2 regions of the Streptomyces longisporus genome follow, and region 2 is predicted to be linked to the other one. Evidence: riboswitches for the same ligand, from Rfam matches in the RefSeq annotation. Region 2 holds a riboswitch; the other holds the start of a gene.
The links. A riboswitch is a leader RNA that binds a small molecule or an ion and turns the genes downstream of it on or off. The one in region 2 is predicted to bind S-adenosylmethionine.
Positions count from the first base shown of each region.

Region 1: another riboswitch for S-adenosylmethionine. It lies ahead of thrC (threonine synthase); the one in region 2 lies ahead of ABD355_RS36075 (aminotransferase class V-fold PLP-dependent enzyme).

Region 1 is NZ_BAAASG010000005.1:138,192-145,416, reverse strand. It holds gene groL (chaperonin GroEL) at 1-839, opposite strand, end outside; gene ABD355_RS08915 (cold-shock protein) at 1,282-1,488, opposite strand; gene ABD355_RS08910 (MoaD/ThiS family protein) at 1,941-2,216, opposite strand; gene thrC (threonine synthase) at 2,261-3,550, opposite strand; SAM riboswitch class I at 3,569-3,725, opposite strand; gene ABD355_RS08900 (glucosyl-3-phosphoglycerate synthase) at 3,898-4,842, shown strand; gene ABD355_RS08895 (alpha,alpha-trehalose-phosphate synthase (UDP-forming)) at 4,938-6,329, shown strand; gene otsB (trehalose-phosphatase) at 6,369-7,225, opposite strand, start outside.
Region 2 is NZ_BAAASG010000021.1:52,693-59,917, forward strand. It holds gene ABD355_RS36055 (NYN domain-containing protein) at 100-1,443, opposite strand; gene ABD355_RS36060 (hypothetical protein) at 1,478-1,717, opposite strand; gene ABD355_RS36065 (rhomboid family intramembrane serine protease) at 1,883-2,617, shown strand; gene ABD355_RS36070 (Lrp/AsnC family transcriptional regulator) at 2,614-2,895, shown strand; gene ABD355_RS36075 (aminotransferase class V-fold PLP-dependent enzyme) at 2,935-4,311, opposite strand; SAM riboswitch class IV at 4,476-4,592, opposite strand; gene trpD (anthranilate phosphoribosyltransferase) at 4,664-5,728, opposite strand; gene qcrB (cytochrome bc1 complex cytochrome b subunit) at 5,860-7,225, opposite strand, start outside.

The DNA of each region.
Region 1 (7,225 bases), on a different contig from region 2:
CCGAAGCCGGGGGCCTTGACCGCGACGGACTTGAAGGTGCCGCGGATCTTGTTGACGACCAGGGTCGACAGGGCCTCGCCCTCGACGTCCTCGGCGATGATCAGCAGCGGCTTGCCCGACTGCATGACCTTCTCCAGGAGCGGGAGCAGGTCCTTGACGGAACCGATCTTGGAGTTGGCGATCAGGATGTACGGGTCGTCGAGCGACGCCTCCATCCGCTCCATGTCGGTGGCGAAGTACGCCGAGATGTAGCCCTTGTCGAAGCGCATACCCTCGGTGAGCTCCAGCTCCAGACCGAAGGTCTGGGACTCCTCGACGGTGATGACGCCTTCCTTGCCGACCTTGTCCATGGCCTCGGCGATGAGCTCGCCGATCTGGGTGTCGGCGGCGGAGATGGAGGCCGTGGAAGCGATCTGCTCCTTGGTCTCGACATCCTTGGCCTGCTCGAGCAGGGCACCGGAGACGGCCTCGACGGCCTTCTCGATACCGCGCTTGAGGGCCATCGGGTTGGCGCCGGCGGCTACGTTGCGCAGGCCTTCCTTGACGAGCGCCTGGGCGAGAACGGTCGCGGTGGTCGTACCGTCACCGGCGACGTCGTCCGTCTTCTTGGCGACTTCCTTGACCAGCTCGGCGCCGATCTTCTCGTACGGGTCCTCGAGTTCGATCTCCTTGGCGATGGAGACACCATCGTTGGTGATCGTGGGGGCGCCCCACTTCTTCTCGAGGACGACGTTGCGGCCCTTGGGGCCGAGCGTCACCTTCACGGCGTCCGCGAGCTGGTTCATGCCGCGCTCGAGGCCGCGCCGCGCCTCCTCGTCGAACGCGATGATCTTGGCCATGTGAAGTGGTCCCTCCAGGACTGGGGGTGATTCCTTCGGACCGCGCCCGCGCCCGCGACGGACGGCTCGCCGACCCGTGGGTTCCTTGCCCCACCCGGCCTGCGGGCCTCACCGACCCGGTCCATCTTTGTCACTCTCACCTTCAGAGTGCTAACGCCAATGATTAGCACTCGACCCCCCCGAGTGCAAGGTGCGCCCGCGGAGCGGGCTCGTTGAGGGGTGGTGGCCGGGCGACGGGTGGGCGCAAGGTGCGCCCGCGGAGCGGGCTCGTTGAGGGGTGGTGGTCGGGCGACGGGTGGGCGCAAGGTGCGCCCGCGGAGCGGGCGGCACCCGTCCAGGACCGGGCCAGGTCCTCCGGGCATGCCGAAGGGCCCGCCCCCTCAGGTGCGGACCCTTCGATCAAGAACAGAAGAACGTCGCTGCAGTTAACCCGGCGCGTGCTTCAGCTGGTCGCCAGACGGACCATGTCCGCCTGCGGCCCCTTCTGGCCCTGCGAGATCTCGAAATCGACCCGCTGACCCTCTTCCAGGGTGCGGTAGCCGTCCATCTGAATCGCACTGTAGTGGACGAAAACATCCGCACCACCGTCGACCGCGATGAAGCCGTACCCCTTCTCCGCGTTGAACCACTTGACGGTGCCCTGAGCCATGCCTAACTCCCCTATTACTGGCCCTTGCACAGATCCACACTTCGCGGATCCGGGTCAGACCTCACCCCCCACGGTTGGGGGCGTGCGCCGGAACGCGTCGACCGCGGCTGAATGTATCTGTCCAACTGCCGTCTGCAACAGGTCAATCGGACGAGAATTCCGGGCACGGCCGGTCGGGACTTTAGGGAGAATTCGCCCGAATTCAGGGCAAGTCGGGCCCCATAAATGGAGCATAAGACGCAAAAAACCTGCACACTTTGGCTACTTCTCGCTGCCCGAGAAGCAAGAACTCATATGCATGCGGCAAGCGGAGTCGAGCAGGTTCCCCAACTGTACCGTGCTCAACCATGCAGAATTGCCCCCTCCGCTTCTCTCACGGAGGGGGCAATTCGATGAACTCTTCGTAACCGACGTTACCGACGGTAATAATCGGCCGTCCGACCTGTTTCCGGTCAGCCTCCGGCGACGGCCGGGATGATCGAGACGCCCGCCCCGTCCGGAGTCGCCGTCTCCAGCCCCTGCTCGAACCGCACATCGTCGTCGTTCACGTACACGTTGACGAACCGTCGCAGCTTGCCCTGGTCGTCGAGAACCCGGGCGGCGATCCCGGTGTGGTTCTTCTCCAGATCGGCGATGACCTCGCCGAGGGTGCCGCCTTCGGCAGTCACCTCGGCCTGCCCGCCGGTGTAGGTGCGCAGGATGGTGGGGATACGAACGTTCACGCTCACGATGAAAACCTCCGGTCAGGGATGGGGGGGCGCGGGCTACGCGACTAGGCGAGGCCGGCCTCACGGAACGACTCAAGGCTCGGGCGAATCGTCGCGGTGAGCCCGGTACCGGCCACCGCGTCCAGCGTCTTCAGACCGTCACCCGTATTGAGGACGACCGTGGTCAGGGTCGGGTCGAGAACACCGTTCTCGATCAGCTTCCGGGTCACACCCACGGTCACCCCGCCGGCGGTCTCCGCGAAGATGCCCTCGGTCCGGGCGAGCAGCCGAATCGCATCGACGATCTGCTCGTCGTTCACGTCCTCCACGGCCCCACCGGTACGGCGGGCGATGTCCAGCACATACGGACCGTCCGCCGGGTTGCCGATGGCCAGCGACTTGGCGATCGTGTTCGGCTTCTGCGGCCGTACGACGTCGTGCCCCGCCTTGTACGCGACGGAGACAGGGCTGCACCCCTCGGCCTGCGCCCCGAAGATCTTGTACGGCTTGTCCTCGACGAGCCCGAGCTTGATCAGCTCCTGCAGCCCCTTGTCGATCTTCGTGAGCTGCGAGCCGGAGGCGATCGGCACGACCAGCTGGTCCGGCAGCCGCCAGCCGAGCTGCTCGCAGATCTCGTACGCCAGGGTCTTGGAGCCCTCCGCGTAGTACGGCCGCAGGTTGACGTTGACGAAGCCCCAGCCCTCGCCGGCCGGGTCGCCGATCAGCTCGGAGCAGAAGCGGTTCACGTCGTCGTAGTTGCCCTCGATGCCGACGAGCTCGCCGCCGTAGACCGCGGCCATGACGACCTTGCCCTGCTCCAGGTCGTGCGGGATGAACACGCAGGAACGGAAGCCGGCGCGGGCGGCCGCGGCACCCACCGCACCGGCCAGGTTGCCGGTGGACGAGCAGGACAGGGTGGTGAAGTCGAAGGCGCGGGCGGCCTCGATGGCCTGGGCGACGACCCGGTCCTTGAAGGAGTGCGTCGGGTTGCCGGAGTCGTCCTTCACGAACAGCTTGCCGGCGTCGACGCCCAGCTCGCGGGCGAGGTTGTCGGCCTTGACGAGCTTGGTCCAACCGGGGTTGATGTTGGGCTTGTCCGCCACGTCCGCCGGAACGGGCAGCAGGGGCGCGTAACGCCAGATGTTCGCGGGACCCGCCTCGATCTGCTTGCGGAGTTCCTCGGTGTCGTAGGCCGAGAAGTCGTAGGCGATCTCGAGCGGGCCGAAACACTCCTCGCAGGCGAAGACCGGGCCGAGAGGCACCTGGTGACCGCACTCGCGGCAGGAGAGCGCCGCAGCGGGACCGAGGTCGACGGTCGTGGAGTCGGTGGTGCTTGCAACAGTCTGCGCAGCCATGTGAGGCGAGGCCCTTTCTCCTCATCTTCCTCACGACGCATCTCGCCGTGAGACGGATTTGGCACCTTCCCTAGCCGGGAGCCTCGCGGAACGATCGGCATCGATCGGTACGAGACCGGCTGGAGGGTTGCCGGGGCTTCATCGGGCCGTATCCCTCTGCCCCTCTGGATGAGCGGTATTCGGTTGTTCAACTCGTTCAACGCCGGGCGACCCCCGACATGCGATGGTCACCAGCGTTGTTCAAGACTGTAACCGAAGGCCAGGACAGTTGAGATAGTCGTCCGAACCGCGAGATGGATCACACGGTGATCCGGTTTTCGCCGAGAGAACGCAGAGGAGCCGCCTACGTGCTGGAAGAAGTCGAGCGCTGGCTGAGCACCCGCTCCTGGTCCCTGACCGACCGCCCTCTCCACCAGATCCTCGCCGCCAAGCAGCGCACCGGGCAGTCGGTCAGCGTCGTGCTGCCCGCGCTCAACGAGGAGGAGACGGTCGGCGACATCGTCGCGATCATCCGTCACGACCTGATGCAGCAGGTTCCGCTCGTCGACGAGATCGTCGTCGTCGACTCGGGGTCCACCGACCGCACGTCCGAGGTCGCCGCGGCGGCCGGGGCCAAGGTCGTCCACCGTGACGACATCCTGCCCCGCATCCCGACCGTCCCCGGCAAGGGCGAGGTGCTGTGGCGCTCGCTCCTGGTCACCGGCGGGGACATCGTCTGCTTCATCGACGCCGACCTGAAGGAGTTCTCCTCCGACTTCGTCTCCGGGATCGTCGGCCCGCTGCTCACCGAGCCGGGGGTCGACCTGGTCAAGGGCATGTACGACCGTCCGCTGGCCGGCGCGCAGGGCCAGGGCGGCCGGGTCACCGAGCTGATGGCGCGTCCGCTGCTGAACATGCACTGGCCGCAGCTGGCGGGCTTCGTGCAGCCGCTCGGCGGCGAGTACGCGGCCCGGCGCAGCCTGCTGGAACAGCTGCCGTTCCCCGTCGGGTACGGCGTCGAGCTGGGCATGCTGGTGGACGCCCTGCACCTGGTGGGCCTCGACGCGCTCGCCCAGGTGGACGTCGGGGTGCGCAAGCACCGCCATCAGGACGGGCAGGCGCTGGGCCGGATGTCCGCCGCGATCTACCGCACGGCACAGCTGAGACTGGCCCGCGGCCATCTCATCCGTCCCTCCCTCACCCAGTTCGAACGGGGCGAGGACGGCTTCGAGCCGCGCACCTACTCCGTGGACACGGAGGAGCGGCCGCCGATGGTGGAGATCGCGGAGTACGCGTCGCGCAAGGTCGCCTGAGGCGGCGCGTTACGCGCTGCAGCCGGTGTATACGGTCCACCCGCAGAGCGCAGACGTACGTTTGAGCGTTTACGGGCCGGGCTAGGTTGAGGCGTATGGCTTCCACGTACGGCGCTGGTCATCAGGTGCTGGTCGCGTCCAACCGCGGCCCGGTCTCGTACGAAGTGCAGGAGGACGGCTCGCTGGCCGCCAGGCGCGGCGGCGGCGGGCTGGTCTCCGGCCTCTCCGCGATCGGGCCCGACGCGGACGCCCTGTGGGTGTGCTCGGCGCTGTCCGACGGCGACCGCGAGGCGGTACGGCGCGGGGTCGGCGAGGACGGGGTGCGGATGCTCGACATCCCGGCCGACGTGCACGCCGACGCGTACAACGGCATCGCGAACTCGGTGCTGTGGTTCGTCCACCACATGCTGTACCAGACGCCCCTGGAGCCGGTCTTCGACGCGGAGTTCCGGCGGCAGTGGGCGTCGTACGAGACCTACAACCGGGCCTTCGCCGAGGCGCTGGCCCAGGAGGCGGCCGAGGGCGCGGCGGTGCTGGTGCAGGACTACCACCTGTGTCTGGTGCCGGGCATGCTCCGCGAGCTCCGTCCCGATCTGCGCATCGGGCACTTCTCGCACACGCCGTGGGCGCCGGTGGACTACTTCCGGATGCTGCCGGACGACATCGCCGAGCGGCTCCTGAACGGCATGCTGGGCGCCGACCGGCTGGGCTTTTTGACCCGGCGCTGGGCGGACGCGTTCACGGCGTGCGCCACGGCGGTGGTGGGCGGCCTCGGGGGCACGGCGATCGGCGTGCACGGCCTCGGCGCGGACGCCGACTTCCTGCGCAAGCGCTCGCACGAGGCCGATGTGGCCGAGCGGATGGCCGCACTGCGGGAGGAGATCGGCGCCGGGCGCAGGACGGTCGTGCGGGTCGACCGCACCGAGCTGTCGAAGAACATCGTGCGCGGGCTGCTGGCGTACCGGCAGCTGCTGGAGGACCACCCCGAGTGGCGGGAGCGGGTCGTGCACGTGGCGTTCGCCTATCCCTCCCGGCAGGACCTCGCCGTGTACCGCGACTACACGGCCGAGGTGCAGCGGGTGGCCCAGGAGATCAACTCCCGCTTCGGGACGCCTGGTTGGACCCCGGTCGTGCTGCACGTCAAGGACGACTTCGCGCGTTCGCTGGCCGCCTACCGGCTGGCCGACGTGGCCCTCGTCAACCCGATCCGGGACGGCATGAACCTGGTCGCGAAGGAGGTGCCGGTCGTCTCCGACGAGGGGTGCGCGCTGGTGCTGTCGCGGGAGGCGGGTGCCCACGCCGAGCTGGGCGAGGACGCGATCACGGTGAACCCGTACGACGTGATCGGGACGGCGGAGGCGCTGCACGCCGCGCTGTGCCTGCCGGCGGCTGAGCGGGCCGAGCGGTCGAAGCGGCTTGCTGCCGCGGCCACGGCGTTGCCGCCGGCGCAGTGGTTCGTCGAGCAATTGGAGGCGTTGCGCGGCTGAGCCTGGGGGCTGCGCCCCCAGACCCCCGCTTTTCGGCCCTTAAGGGGCCTTGTCCTCAAACGCCGGACGGGCTGAAAGGCCGAGCTGCGCCGCCAGGCCCCGTAGTAGGCGTACGACCCCCTGCGGGCCGTCCACCACCAGGTCCGCTCGTTCCCGTAGTTCCGTGACCTCGTCGCTGCCGCTGCAGACGAGGAGGCCGGGGGTGCCGTCGGAGCGGAGTTTGTCGACGGCTGCGAAGGCGGGGAGGTCGCCGAGGTCGTCGCCGGCGTAGAGGACCGCCGAGGCGTCGATCTCGCGGACGTACTCCAGGAGGGCCACTCCCTTGTCCATGCCCGGGGGGCGCAGTTCGAGGACCAGGCGGCCGGGTTCGACGATCAGGCCGTGGCGGGTGGCGAGGTCGGTGAGGGGGGCGCGCAGGGCCTCGAAGGCGGCCTGCGGGTCCGCCGCGCGGCGGGTGTGGACCGCGACGGCGCGGCCCTTCTCCTCGATCCAGGTGCCCTGCCAGGCGCCGATGCGGTCGAGGAAACCGGGGAGTTCGGCGCGGACCGCGGCGACTCCGGGGTGGGGCGCGGGTGCGCTGACGTTGCCGCTGACCGCGTCCCAGCGTTCGGCGCCGTAGTGGCCGAGGACGACCAGGTGCTCAAGGCCGGGGACGCCCGCGAAGCCGCCGTGCCGCACGGCGACGCCGGCCGGGCGGCCGGTGACCACCGCGACGGAGGCGATCCGCGGGGCGAGGGCGGCGAGCGCGGGCACCGCCTCCGGGTGGGCGCGGGCCTGCTCGGGGTCCGCCACGATCGGGGCGAGGGTGCCGTCGAAGTCCAGGCCGACCACCGTTTTCGCGGGGTTCGCGAGGATCGCGGCGAGCCCGTCCCGGCCTGCCTGCGTGGCGGGCGTCG
Region 2 (7,225 bases):
GCGGTGACGCGAGGTTGACGCTACGTTGCGTGACGATTGCGCCAATTCGGGCATTAAACCTAGAAGTTCGACCTTCGGGACAGCGGCCCGGGAGACGGCTCAGGAGAGCCGCTTCAGGAGCATCGCCGAGGCGATGGGCCGCGCCCCCGCGCGGGCCACTCCGTCGGCCACCTCGCGGTCCGTGGAAGCGACGATGACAGGCCGCCCGGGCGGCTCCGCACGTACCAGCTGGCGGATCAACTCGTCCGCGGTGACACCCGCTTTGGAGAACAGCACCCGCACTCCGCGCGGCGGCGCGAGCAGCACCGGGGCGGCCAGCTCGGCACCGTCGAAGACACAGGTGACCTCGGCGCCGGTCTGTGCAGCGAGTTGCGAAAGCTGCCCGAGGAGCCGCAACCGCTGCTTCTCCAGAGGCATTTGGGGATAACCCGTTTTAGTGACGTTGTAACCGTCGACGACCAGATGCGCCTGCGGCAGCTCCAGCAGCTGATCCAGGATCGCGGGGTCATTTTCGGACAAAGCGCGCGCAGCGATGTCTTTCGGGGTCATCCGTCCCGGTTCGACCGCATCGACGGTCTCCGCCGGCCGTACGGACACCGGCGGCAGCGCCAGCTCGCGGCGCAGCCCCTGGGCCGCGTCCAGGACGGTGTCCAGAAGCAGGCGCACGCGCATGTCCTCGACACTGCGCCCCTCGCGCGCTGCTCTGCGCGTGGCCTCCAGGGCGGCCTCCGCCTCCCCGAGCCGCGACTTCAGCCGCCGGGACTCGCTCTCGGCGGCGGACACCTGCGCCTGCCCCTCGGCGCGTACGGTCTCGATCTCACCCTGGATCTTGCGCAGGGCGGCCTCGCCCCGCTTGACGTCGCTGAGGGCCGCTCGCAGCTTGCGGTGCAGCGAGTCGGCCTCCTTCTTGGCGGCGTCCAGCTCGGCACGGAGCCGCTCGGTGTCGGCCCTGGTCTGCTCCCGGGCCCGGTCGAGCTCCGCCCGCAGCCGTTCCAGCTCGGCCCGGCTCTCCTCGTCGGCGCGCTCGGCATCGGCCCGCTGGGCCTCCTCACCGGCCGCGGTCACGAGCTTCACCCAGCCGGTGGGCCGCAGCACATAGGCCGCGGCCGCCACGTCGAGCGGATCCGCGGCCGGGGGCGGCGAGCCGGAGTCGAGAGCGCCGGTGAGTTCCGGCTGGGTCTCTCTCAGCTTCTCCCCGATGCGCTGCCGGAACAGCGGATCGGTCTCCAGGGCGGCCGCCATCGCGTTGCCGGCGAACTTGGCCCGCCGGTTCGGTGCGAAGCGGGCGTACTGCCTGAGCTGGGCGGGCAGTTCACCGACGGTCAGCCCGCCGAAGCCGTCCGAGACGATCTGGACGACCCTGCGGCGCACTCCGTCGGGCAGCGGACGGTCAAGCACCTCGGCGGTGCCGTCGCCCGGCCCCCCGCCTGTGGTCTCCACCATCCGTCACACCCCATTACCTGTGGGGCCGCTCCGCTCAGGAGTCGGCGCCCGGCCTGTCCACGAGTTCCACCTGATCCACCGCGTTGCACCAGCGACAGCGCACCGACTCGATGGTCTCACTGACCACCTCGCGCTCCTCGACCTTGGGCTCACCGGCCAGATCGAGGTGGACGTACTCGACGACCTTCGACGAGCGGGTCACGTCGAAACGCGTGAGGTTGCCGCAGAGGGTGCAGCGCCACCGCGTCGTGGCGGTCGGCAGGGGAACCGTCATCGTGCCTGTGCTCTTTCCTTCTAGGCCTTCTATTGTCAGTGACGCCCGAGCTTCCCCGGGCGTGTGGCTCGTAACCCTACGGCCTGGCACGGACTCGCCGCCCGTCCGTCCACGGCGGCGAGGCGGTCTGTGCGACTGCGTCCTGTTACGTCATGCTCTGTGTTCATGATCGGCAAGTGGAGCGCGACCGTCGGCAGAGCGATCCGGCGCCCCTCGGCGCCCATGACGCACACGCTGATCGCCCTGTGCTGTCTGCTCTTCGTCACCGGCCCCGCAGCCGGCCTCAATCCGGTCCACGGTTCCGGCGAGGCGCTGCTCGCCGCCCAGCGCGCCTACTTCCATCGCTGGGGAGTCGTCCCGGCCGAGCTGTTCCAGGGCTCCCCCAGGGCCGCCCTGACCCCCGCCACGGCCCTGTTCGTGCACGGCAGCTGGGTGCACCTGCTCGGCAACATGCTCTTCCTCTACGTCTTCGGGGCGATGACCGAGGAACGGATGGGCCGCGTCCAGTTCACGCTCTTCTACGTCGGCTGCGGCTACCTCGCCCTGCTGGGGTACGCGGCGGCCAATGCCACGTCCCAGCAGTCCCTGGTCGGCGCGTCCGGGGCGATCTCGGCGGTCCTCGGCGCGTTTCTGTACCTGTTCCCCGGGGCGCGGGTGACCAGTCTCCTGCCGTTCCTCTTCTTCCTGCCCCTGCGCTTCCCCGCCTGGATCGTGCTGCCCTTCTGGGCGGCCCTGCAGTGGCTGGCGGCCGGGCACGCGGCGACGGGACCGGGGGTGGCCTATCTGGCCCACCTGGTGGGCTTCGGCCTGGGCTTCGTCTACGCCTGGGTCCGATTCGGCCGTACGACTAGAGTGAAGTCCGCCCCAGCAACGGCCCCCGAGGGAGAGAACCAGCCGTGATCACCGCGATCGTCCTCATCAAGACCAGCGTGGACCGGATCCCCGAGATCGCGGAGCGGATCGCTTCGCTGGAGAGCGTGAGTGAAGTCTTTTCCGTGACCGGAACGTATGACCTGATCGCGATGGTGCGGGTGAAGCAGCACGAGGATCTTGCTGATGTGATTCCTGGCAGCATCAGCAAGATCCCCGGTGTCGAGGCGACGGATACACACGTCGCGTTTCGTACGTACTCGCAGCACGATCTGGAGGCGGCTTTCGCCATCGGGCTGGATTCCTGAGGGCCGCCCAGGCGTCTGCGGGGAGGCGAGAGCCGCTGCTCACACCGCCGGGACGCAGCGGCCGTCCTCCGTGCGGTACTGCCACTTGGCGCCGTCCGCCACCAGTTCCTGCACGGCGGTGACGAAGCGCTCGACGTGTTCGTCGGGGGTGCCGGCGCCGAAGCTGACGCGGATGGCGTTGAGGGACTTCTCGCCGGGGGCGGCCTCGGGGGCGCCGCACTCGCCCTGGGTCTGCGGGTCACTGCCCAGGAGGGTGCGGACCAGCGGGTGGGCGCAGAAGAGACCGTCGCGGACGCCGATGCCGTACTCGGCGGAGAGCGCGGCGGCGAAGTGCGAGCTGTTCCAGCCCTCGACGACGAAGGAGATCACGCCGACCCGGGGGGCGTCGTCGCCGAAGAGGGAGAGCACCTTCACCTGCGGGACCTCCGCCAGGCCCGCCCTGACCTTCTCGATCAGGTGCTGCTCACGGGCGACCAGGGCGTCGAAGCCGGCCTCGGTGAGCGCCTTGCAGGCCGACGCGATGGAGTAGGCGCCGATCACGTTCGGGGAGCCGGCCTCGTGGCGGGCGGCGCTGTCGTGCCACTCCACGTCCACGCCGCCGTCCTCGCGCCGGGTGACCTTGCGGCTGGCGCCGCCACCCGCGAGGTAGGGGTCGGCGGCCTGCAGCCAGTCGGCGCGGCCGGCCAGCACGCCGGAGCCGAAGGGCGCGTACAGCTTGTGGCCGGAGAAGGCGACCCAGTCGACGTCGAGGTCCTGCACGGAGACCGGGTGGTGCGGGGCGAGCTGGGCGGCGTCCAGGACGATACGGGCGCCGTGCGCATGGGCCGCCGCCGCGAGCTCGCGTACGGGCCACAGCTCACCGGTGACGTTCGAGGCGCCGGTGACGCAGACCAGGGCCGGGCCATGGCTCCCTTCAACGGACACAGTACGGCCGGCGAGGGCCTTCTCCAGCGTCTCGACGGCCTGCTGCGGGGTGCGCGGGGCGTTGAGGTAGGTGACCCGGGCGTCCTTCCAGGGCAGCAGGCTGGCGTGGTGCTCGGTCTCGAAGACGAAGACCTGGCAGTCGGCCGGGAGGGCCCGCGCCAGCAGGTTGAGGGAGTCCGTGGTCGACCGGGTGAAGATCAGCTGGTCGTCGGCGCGGCAGTCGAGGAACTCGGCGACGGTCCTGCGGGCGTTCTCGAAGAGGTCGGTCGACAGCTGGGAGAGATAGCCGGCGCCGCGGTGGACGCTGCCGTAGTAGGGCGCGTAGGCCGCAACGTCGTCCCACACGCGCTGCAGGGCGGGCGCGCTGGCCGCGTAGTCGAGCGCCGCATAGGTGACTTCGCCGCCCGTGACGAGCGGGACGGTGACATCCCGCCCCAGAACGGGCAGCGGGGCACAAACCGAGGTGGCGGCGGCAGCGGTGGAGACAGACATGGCGGAACTCCCGTGTGGGCAGGTGGAATTCGCCCCGCGAGCGGTGGCGCTCCAGCAGGGGCGTGAAGAAGAAAAGGGGATGCGGAGGCGGGGCTCTGCGGCCCTATCGCATTCGCTTGCTCACGGAAGGCTCCTCGACGACCAGGACCCCTGGTTGCTCGAGGGGTCCGCGCTTGCCGTAGACCTCGCTGCCTACGGCCTGGTCTTCACCCGGGGCACCCCGCCACGGACGGAGGGTTGCCGGACAGTCGGCCGGGGCCTCATGACTGTCACTCATGACCTGGACAGGAACGTACGTGAAGTGATCGCGGTCCCGCAACTCGTGTCCGCATTGCGGGACCGCACTGCCCTGCTATGCGTTGCTGGCCGCCACCCAGCGCTCCAGCGCCCGCTTGGCCGCGCCGGAGTCGATCGACTGCGCCGCCTTGTCCATGCCGGCCCGGATCTGCTCGGCCAGCGTCCCGGGGCCCGGGTCGAGGGCGACGAGCGCGGCCGCCGAGTTCAGCAGTACGGCGTCCCGCACCGGGCCCTTCTCGCCGTCGAGGAGCCTGCGGGCGACCTCCGCGTTGTACGACGGGTCGGCGCCGCGCAGGGCCTCCACCGGAACCAGCTCGATGCCGACGTCACGGGGGTCGAAGGTCTCCTCGGTGACCTTGCCGTCCCGGACGACCCAGACGCGTGAGGTGGCCGTCGTCGTCAGCTCGTCGAAGCCGTCGTCGCCGCGGAAGACGAGGGAGGAGTTGCCGCGCTCGGCGAGGACGCCGGCGATGAGTGGCGCCAGGCGCGGGTCTGCGACACCCACCGCCTGTGCCTTCACCTTCGCCGGGTTGGTCAGCGGACCGAGGGCGTTGAAGGTCGTCCGAATGCCCAACTGCCCTCGTGCGGCGGCCACATGACGCAGCGCCGGATGGAACTTGATGGCGAAGCAGAACGTGATGCCGGCTTCCTCCGCGACCTCCGCCACCCGCTTCGGCGTCAGTTCCAGATTGACGCCCAGCTTCTCCAGCACGTCCGAGGCCCCGGACGCCGAGGAGGCGGCCCGGTTGCCGTGCTTGACGACTTTTGCGCCCGTGCCCGCGATGACGATCGCCGACATCGTGGAGATGTTCACCGTCTTCGCGCCGTCGCCGCCCGTACCGACGATGTCGACGGTCCGTCCCGGCACCTCGATCACGTTCGCGTGCTCGTACATCGTGCGGACCAGCCCGGTGATCTCCTCGACGGTCTCGCCCTTGGCGCGCAGCGCCACCGCGAACCCGGCGATCTGGGCGTCGGTCGCCTCACCGCGCATGATCAGGTCCATCGCCCAGGCGGTGTCGTCGGCGCTGAGGTCGTGGCCGTCCAGCAGGCCGTTCAGCAGCCGGGGCCAGGAACGGCCCGCCGCGGTGTCGCCTCCAGCGGGGGTCACAGCGCTCATGAGGCCGCTCCTGGTCGTCGTAGAAGAAGAAAACGAGTGTGAGGCCACCCTATCCAGCTCAGGGCATGGAAAAGGGCCCCCGTCCGAAGACCGGACGGGGGCCCTTGCCGTGGCGTGGCGAGCCGCAGCGATCAGTGGTGGCCGTGGCCGCTCGTGATCTCCCTGTACTCCTCGACGGTGGGCTTCGGAATCTGGGACTCCTCGCCGTAGTACGCCTCGCTGAGCTTGGCGCGCAGTCGCTCGGAGCCCTTGACCTTGCGCTCGACGCCGTTCTCGTCGACCGTCGGGCCGATCTGGGCCGGCTTGTACTGCTCGTGCGCCGTGAGGGTGTGCAGGGCGTCCTGGCTGAGCGGCTCGTGCACCTCGATGAACTCACCGTGCGGCAGGCGCTTGATGATGCCCGACTCGCGGCCGTGCAGCACCTTGTCCTTGTCGCGGCGCTGGAGGCCGAGGCAGATCCGCTTGGTGGCGAGGAACACGAGGACCGGCACGACGAAGAAGCCGACGCGCACGAACCAGGTGATCGCGTTGATCGACAGGTGGAAGTGCGTGGCCCACAGGTCGTTGCCGCCACCGATCATCAGCACGAAGTACCAGGAGATCCACGCGGCGCCGAACGCGGTACGCGTCGGGGCGTTGCGCGGACGGTCCAGGATGTGGTGCTCGCGCTTGTCGCCGGTGACCCAGGACTCGATGAACGGGTAGACCGCGATCGCGACCAGGACCAGCGGGAAGATCACCAGCGGGATGAACACGCCCAGGACGAGCGTGTGGCCCCAGAGGTTGATCTCCCAGCCCGGCATCGTACGGATCAGGCCCTCGGAGAAGCCCATGTACCAGTCGGGCTGGGCGCCGGTGGACACCTGGTCCGGACGGTAGGGGCCCATGGCCCAGATCGGGTTGATCGAGGCGATCGCCGCGATGGCCGTGATGACGCCGAAGACCAGGAAGAAGAAGCCGCCGGCCTTCGCCATGTACACGGGCAGCAGGGGCATGCCGACGACGTTGTTGTTCGTCTTGCCGGGGCCCGCGAACTGCGTGTGCTTGTGGTAGAAGACCAGGATCAGGTGGCCCACCATCAGGCCGAGCATGATGCCCGGCAGCAGCAGGATGTGGACCGAGTAGAACCGGGCCACGAAGTCGCCGCCCGGGAACTCGCCGCCGAAGAGGAACATCGACAGGTACGTACCGACGATCGGCACGGACAGGATCGCGCCCTCCATGAAGCGGACACCGGTGCCGGAGAGCAGGTCGTCCGGGAGCGAGTAACCGGTGAAGCCGGTGAACATGCCCAGGACGAGCAGCAGGAAGCCGAAGATCCAGTTGACCTCACGCGGCTTGCGGAACGCGCCGGTGAAGAACACACGCATCATGTGCACGAACATGCCCGCGAGGAAGATCAGCGCGGCCCAGTGGTGGATCTGCCGGATCAGCAGACCACCGCGCACATCGAAGGAGATGTGCAGGGTCGAGTTGAACGCCTCGGACATCATCTGG